DNA from 2 places in the Mumia qirimensis genome. Region 1 is predicted to be linked to the other one. Evidence: riboswitches for the same ligand, from Rfam matches in the RefSeq annotation. Region 1 holds a riboswitch; the other holds the start of a gene.

The links. Region 1 has a riboswitch for cyclic di-AMP ahead of AB3M34_RS08905 (C40 family peptidase). Riboswitches for the same ligand answer to the same signal wherever they lie in the genome.
Region 2: linked by a shared signal. The riboswitch ahead of AB3M34_RS17205 (C40 family peptidase) and the one ahead of AB3M34_RS08905 (C40 family peptidase) in region 1 are both predicted to bind cyclic di-AMP.

Annotation. Positions count from the first base shown of each region.
Region 1 is NZ_CP162023.1:1,836,598-1,839,847, forward strand. Features, by position in the region: gene AB3M34_RS08895 (DEDD exonuclease domain-containing protein) at 1-517, opposite strand, end outside; gene AB3M34_RS08900 (hypothetical protein) at 620-883, shown strand; cyclic di-AMP (ydaO/yuaA leader) riboswitch at 1,006-1,145, shown strand; gene AB3M34_RS08905 (C40 family peptidase) at 1,181-2,173, shown strand; gene AB3M34_RS08910 (AMP-dependent synthetase/ligase) at 2,305-3,250, opposite strand, start outside.
Region 2 is NZ_CP162023.1:3,546,359-3,549,608, forward strand. Features, by position in the region: gene AB3M34_RS17200 (DUF3048 domain-containing protein) at 1-902, opposite strand, end outside; gene AB3M34_RS17205 (C40 family peptidase) at 974-1,528, opposite strand; cyclic di-AMP (ydaO/yuaA leader) riboswitch at 1,536-1,698, opposite strand; gene AB3M34_RS17210 (cysteine desulfurase family protein) at 2,038-3,192, opposite strand; gene nadC (carboxylating nicotinate-nucleotide diphosphorylase) at 3,193-3,250, opposite strand, start outside.

The DNA.
Region 1 (3,250 bases):
TGCCGAGCTTGCAGTTGGCGACCTCGTCGCGGAGGAGGACACGCCGGGCGATGCGCGCCGTGTCGAGGCTCTCGAACCCCGGCCACGTCAGTTCGAGGCGCTGGGTGAAGTGCTTGAGGAACCCGAGGTCGAACGGTGCGTTGTGGGCGACGAGAACGGTTCCGCGGGCGAACTCGAGGAACGACGGGAGCGCCTCGCCGATGCGCGGTGCGGCGACCACCATCGCGTCGCTGATGCCGGTGAGGACGGTGATGAAGGTCGGGATCGGCCCCTCGGGATCGACGAGGGTCTGGAACTCACCGAGGATCTCGCCGCCACGGACCTTGACGGCGCCGATCTCGGTGATCATCGAACCCGCGGCCGCGGAACCACCTGTCGTCTCCAGGTCGACCACGCAGAACGTGACGTCCGACAGGTCGCGCCCCAGCTCGTCCAGCGTGCCCTGGACGCCCCTGATCGGTGCCGGTGACGGCGCTGGTGAGGGCAGAGCCGAGGCGGCGGCGGGGGCAGGGACCATGACCCTGACGTTAGGCGCGGGCAGTGACACGTCCGGTGCGATCGGACCCCGGCGTGTCGCCGTACGGACAATCTGTCAGAGCGGCTGCGTAGCGTCCTTGACATGGACGAATCTCGCGTGCTCCAGCAGCAGCCGGGACCGGCGACGGGCCACGGCGAGCTCTTGACCATCGACTGCGGCCGGTGCCTCGCGCGCCCGGCTGCCTGCGGCGACTGCGTCGTCACCGCGCTCCTCGGCGCTCCGGACGAGGGCGTCAGCCTCGACGCCGACGAGGGCGCGGCCCTCGAGGCGCTGAGCGCTGCCGGGCTGGTTCCACCGCTGCGCCTGGTGAATCCGGTCGACGGCGAGGTCGTCGAGGACGCCTGAGCGCTCAATTTGTGCGAGCGGCCCCACAATCTTGTCGGCCGCGTTGATTCCGCACCGGGTTGGCGCATAGGGTGAGGCTCGCGTGCCTGAGGAGTTCTCTACCCCGGAGAGCGCAGGCGCGCCGCCTAGTTCGGCCGAGATCCCCCGGATCGACGTCGGAGTCGGGGACCCAAGTTCCTGGGGTGAATCCGTCCATCGGACGGTAGGGCACGTTCTTGGCCCGAACCCGTCAGCTCACCCGGCAGGCGTCGAGAACGTGAGGAGTCCGTCCCTGTGCGGAATGGCCGAAAGCTGTCGATGAGGGCAGCCGTCGCCGCCGGATCCGGGTTGGTCCTCGCTGCCACGCTCACCGCGTCACCGAGTGCAGCGGATCCCGAGACACCGAGCCTGTCCGAAGCCAAGCGTCAGGTCGAGAAGCTGGGCCACGAGGCCGAGCAGGCCAACGAGCGCTACCTCGACCTCCAGCACGAGGTCGACGGCGCCACCAAGCAGGTCAAGAAGCTTCGCGCCGACGTCAAGGCGCAGCAGTCCGAGGTCGAAGAGGTGCGGAGCGCCTTCGCCAAGACCGTCACCGACCGCCTGGCGAGCTCGCCGATGGGACCGACGACGCAGCTCCTCGCGAGCGACGACATCGACGAGTTCCTCGACGGCCTCACCGCCATGCAGTCCTACAACACGACGCAGGCCGACCGGTTGTCCGCGTACGAGCGCGAGGCCGCCGAGCTGAAGGTGCGCCGCAAGCAGCTCTCCGCGAAGCTCGACCTCATCTCGGACGCCGAGAAGTCGATGAAGAAGGAGAAGGCCAAGCTCGACGAGAAGGTCAGCAAGGCCGAGGCACTCGTCGACAGCCTGACGCCCGTCGAGCGCGCCCAGGTGTACGACGACGACACCACGCGTGGCGACGACCGCCCGTCGACGAGCGCGCCGAAGGTCAACGCGTCGGGCCGCGCCAAGGCGGCGATCGACTTCGCCCTCGCCCAGCTCGGCGAGCCCTACTCGTACGGCGCAGCCGGCCCCGGCAGCTGGGACTGCTCCGGCCTGACCATGGCGGCGTTCGGCGCCGCTGGGGTCTCCCTGCCGCACTCCTCGTCGGCCCAGTCCGGCATGGGGTCGTCGGTGTCGCAGTCGTCGATGAGCCCTGGCGACCTGGTGTTCTACTACAGCCCGGTGAGCCACGTCGGCATCTACATCGGCGACGGCAAGCTCGTCCACGCGCCGCGACCCGGTCGCAGCGTCGAGATCGTCTCGGTCAACGTGATGCCGGTGTCCGGAGTTCGCCGCGTCGGGTGACCCGCGCCGCTTGCACCTCCGGGTGCTCGCGGCTGCTCCACACGAAGAAGAGCCACGGCCCACCTCGGTGGGCCGTGGCTCTTCTTCGTGCCGATAGAGGCGCTCACGCGTACGAGCGTGCGCGCGCCCACTCAGAGGTAGAGCGCCTCCACGTCGTCGCGGTGCTCACGCATGACCACGTTGCGCTTGAGCTTGAGAGTCGGGGTCACCTGGCCGCCCTCCTCGGTCCAGTCGATCGAGAGGATCCGGAACTTGCGGATGGACTCGGCCCGGGACACGTGCGAGTTGGCCTCGTCCACCGCAGCCTGGACAGCTGCGACGACCTCGTCGTCGTCGGCCAGCTCGGCGATCGGGGTGTCGGCGGACTTGCCGCGCTGCTCGAGCCACGGCCCGACGGCCTCCTGGTCGAGCGTGATGAGCGCCCCCACGAACGGCTTGCCCTCGCCGACGACGACCGCCTGGCTCACGAGGACGTGCGCGCGGATGCGATCCTCGAGCGCCGCCGGGACCACGTTCTTGCCGCCGGCGGTGACGATGATCTCCTTCTTGCGCCCGGTGATGGTGATGAAGCCCTCGGAGTCGATCTCGCCGACGTCACCGGTGTGGAACCAGCCGTCGGCGTCGATCGCCGCCGCCGTGGCCTCGGGGGCGTTCCAGTAGCCGCGGAACACCTGACCGCCGCGGAAGAGGAGCTCGCCGTCGTCGGCCACCCGGACCTCGGTGCCGGCGAACGGACGTCCGACCGTGCCGATCTTGGAGTCCGCCGCGGTGTTCGCGGCGAGTGCGGCCGTGGTCTCGGTGAGGCCGTACCCCTCGATCACCGGGATGCCGATCCCGGAGAAGAAGTGCGCGAGGCGCTCGCCGAGGGGTGCGCCGCCCGAGATGGCGTGCTCGACCCGGCCGCCCATCGCCGCGCGCAGCTTGGCGTAGACGAGCCTGTCGAACAGCGTGTGCTTGGCCTTGAGGACCGGGCCGACGCGCTTGCCCGCCTCGCGGGCCCGGCTGTACGTGATCGCCGTCGAGGTCGCGACGTCGAAGATCCTGCCCTTGCCCGCGGCGTGCGCGTTCTGGCTGGCG
Region 2 (3,250 bases), 1.7 Mb from region 1:
GCGTCGAGCATCCTGCCACCGCTGAGCACGGCGGCCTTCCCGCTGCCGGTGAACACCGTCTCGGGGACAGGGTTGCCGGCAGGGTCGCGGTAGCCGGCGTCGCCCTGTCGCGTGTAGAGGACGAGGACGGTGTCGGGCTTGAAGTCCTTGCCCTTCTCCGCGTGGCCGTTGACCCGGCGGTAGTGGCCGGACTCGAGCTGCCAGCGCGTCGCCGTGCCCGCGGAGAACCGCACCGAGAAGGCGGTGGCCTTGCGGGTGCCCGGGGTCGGCTGGGGACCGAAGGTCAGGTACGGCGGAGGGACTGCAGCCTTCGCCGACGTGTACTTCTCGGCGTAGGCGTCGAGGTCGAGCAGCCGGTCGTACGGAGCGTTCTTGGCGGGGTCGCGCGTGAGCGGCAGGTTGCCGGTGTCCTCGCTGTGGAAGTCGACCCCGGCGCCCTTGATCTTGCGGACCGCGACACCCGCACCGCCGGAGGCGATCAGGTGTCCGCCGGTCGGCTTGACGAGCGCGATGTCGGTCGTGCGGGTGGAGCGTACGTGCCCGACCTTCGACGGCGTCTGCGAGTAGAAGATCGCGGCGAGGCGGGTGAGCCCGCCCTCGACGAGCTCCTCGACCACCAGGTCGGCCCGCGAGAGCCCGTACTGCGGCGCACCGGCGTCGGTGTTCTCGATCTTGACGAGGAACGAGGGGTGGTCGGGGAGCCCCTTCTCGGACGCGATGCCCGTGAAGGGGTTCGCGCGGACCAGGGTCGCGGCCTTGCGGCTCGCGTCCGGTGTGGCCGCCGTGGTGGGCTTCGCGGCAGGCTGTTCGTCGCCTCCGCCCGAGCAGGCAGCGGCGAGGAGGAGGGCTGCGGCGACGAGCGTCGCGCGGACCGCGGTTCGGGGGTGAGTGCTCACGGGCATGCTCCCATGGTGAAGCAGGGCCGGTGCCCCTCGAGGCACCGGCCCTGCCGTGTCGTGATGTACGGGTCGGATCAGCCGCGGAGGCGGAGCGTGCCCGCGGACCAGCCGCGGGTCCAGATCCGCTCGACCTTCACCCGGCTGCCGGAGTACGGCGAGTGGAGGATGCGACCCTTCCCCCAGTAGATGCCCACGTGGTACTTGCGGGATCCACCGAAGAAGACGAGGTCGCCCTTGCGGATGTTGCGCTTCTTGATCTTGCGGACGCGCTGGTACTGGGAGTTCGCGGTGCGCGGGAGCTTCATCCCGGCCTTGCGGAACGAGTACGACGTCAGGCCCGAGCAGTCGAACGCGCCGGGGCCGCTGGCGCCGTAGCGGTACGGATCGCCCTTCTGGCGAGCGGCGACGCGGGCGGCGGTGCCGATGCGGTTCGCACGGCGCTGCTTGGCCCTGGCCTGCCTCAGCTGCTTGGCCGTGGAGGCCTTGAGCTTCGAGGCGGTCGCCGTCTTGGTCGTGGTGGTGGAGGTGGCAGCGCTGGCGGACTGGCCGGTCGTGAAGACCATGGCGAGGGCAGCGAGCGATGCGATAGGCAGCGCAACGAGGCGCCGCATCCGGGGGGTCGCGAGCATGTTGTGTGGGGTTTCCCTTCCACGCCTGCGAAGTGAGCTGTCGGATTAGGGCCGAAGGATGGCCCTGCCCTGTGAAAGGACTTCACCCCGAGCACGCATGACCGCGAGCGGTCTTCGTGCAGAGTTGGTTCCTCCGCTCCTGCCCGTCGGTGTGTCGGTGAAAGGGGGCGTGTGCAGGCGGGCAGGGTTCGGCGTTTCCCACACACGATGTTCAGTTGTGCGGTCCGACCCGGTCGCGTCCCGGTCTGACCCCATATGCGGTTGTGTGGCCGAATCCGGGCCGCGGGCAACAGTAGGCAATCTCTCCCAAGGGCTCAAACCGGTCGAATGTCACCCACCATGTTCTTGGGCACACGTCCAGCGGTCGAAGCCTGCTATCACAGGGATCTACGAGGCAGCCCGTGACGATGATCACGATTTATCTCGATAGCGTCACAGGACGATAACAAGAGGTCGGGCCGGAAGCGAGCCGAACCGCCACAGAGTGGACAAACCGTCCGGGTCGACCGTCAGCCTGCGAGTGAACGGACCCCGCGTACGGCGTCCACCACCGCCGCCGCGACCCCCTCGAGGTCCGCAGGCGTTGACGCGGTGAAGCGCACCGCCGTACGAGCCACCTCCGACTCGATCCCCAGCGCGAGCAGCACCTCCGAAGCGTCGTCCGAGCCAGCCGCACAGGCGGAACCGCTCGAGCACACGATGCCGTGGTCCTGCTCCAGACCGAGCAGCACGGCCTCTCCCGCCGTGCCGGGGAAGCAGAACGAGGCGTGGCCGGGGAGGCGGCGTACAGGGTCGCCCGTCAGGAAGGCGCCTTCGGCACCGGCCAGGACCTCGCGGACGAACTCGTCACGGGCCCGGGCAAGGTCCGCGACCGGTCCACGGGGACGTGGCCCGTGCGGCGTCACCTCGATCGCGAGCGACAACGCCGCGGCGAGGCCGACCGCGGCCGCGACGTTCTCCGTGCCCGAACGACGACCGCGCTCCTGGCCTCCCCCGTGCACCAGCGGCTCGAGCGCCAACCCGCGGCGTACCCACAGCGCTCCGCTCCCCTTCGGCGCCCCGAGCTTGTGGCCGCTCAGCGAGAGTGCATCGACGCCGAGATCGGCCACGTCGACCGCGACCGCGCCCATCGCCTGGACCGCGTCGGTGTGCACCAGCGCCCCGTGACGCCGGGCGATCTCGGCGAGCTCCACGACGGGCTGGAGCGTCCCGATCTCGTTGTTGGCCAGCATGACCGAGACGACCGCCGTCTCCGGACCGATCAACCGCTGGGCCTGATCGAGGTCTACGACGCCTCGCGCATCGACGTCGAGGTGGTCGACGCGGAACCCGTGGTGGCGCTCGAGGTAGCCGCACGCCTCCAGAACCGCCGGGTGCTCGATGCGTGAGGTGACCACGTGGCGGCCGCGCGGCCGGGCGAGGGCGAGCCCCTTCAGGGCGAGGTTGTCGGCCTCGGTGCCGCCGGAGGTCCAGACGATCTCCGCGGCGCGTCCGCCCACGGCGGCGGCGACGTCGCGCCGGGCGGACTCGAGCGCCCGCGCGGCCGCGTCACCGAGCGCGTGGTGGCTCGAGGGGTTGCCGAACTCCCCGGTGAGGAACGGCCACATCGCCTCCAGCACCTCCCGGCGTACGGGCGTCGTCGCGGCCGCGTCGAGGTAGCGCACTCAGACCGCCACCTCGACGTCCAGCCCCAGGTCGAGCGCCGTCACGCTGTGGGTGAGA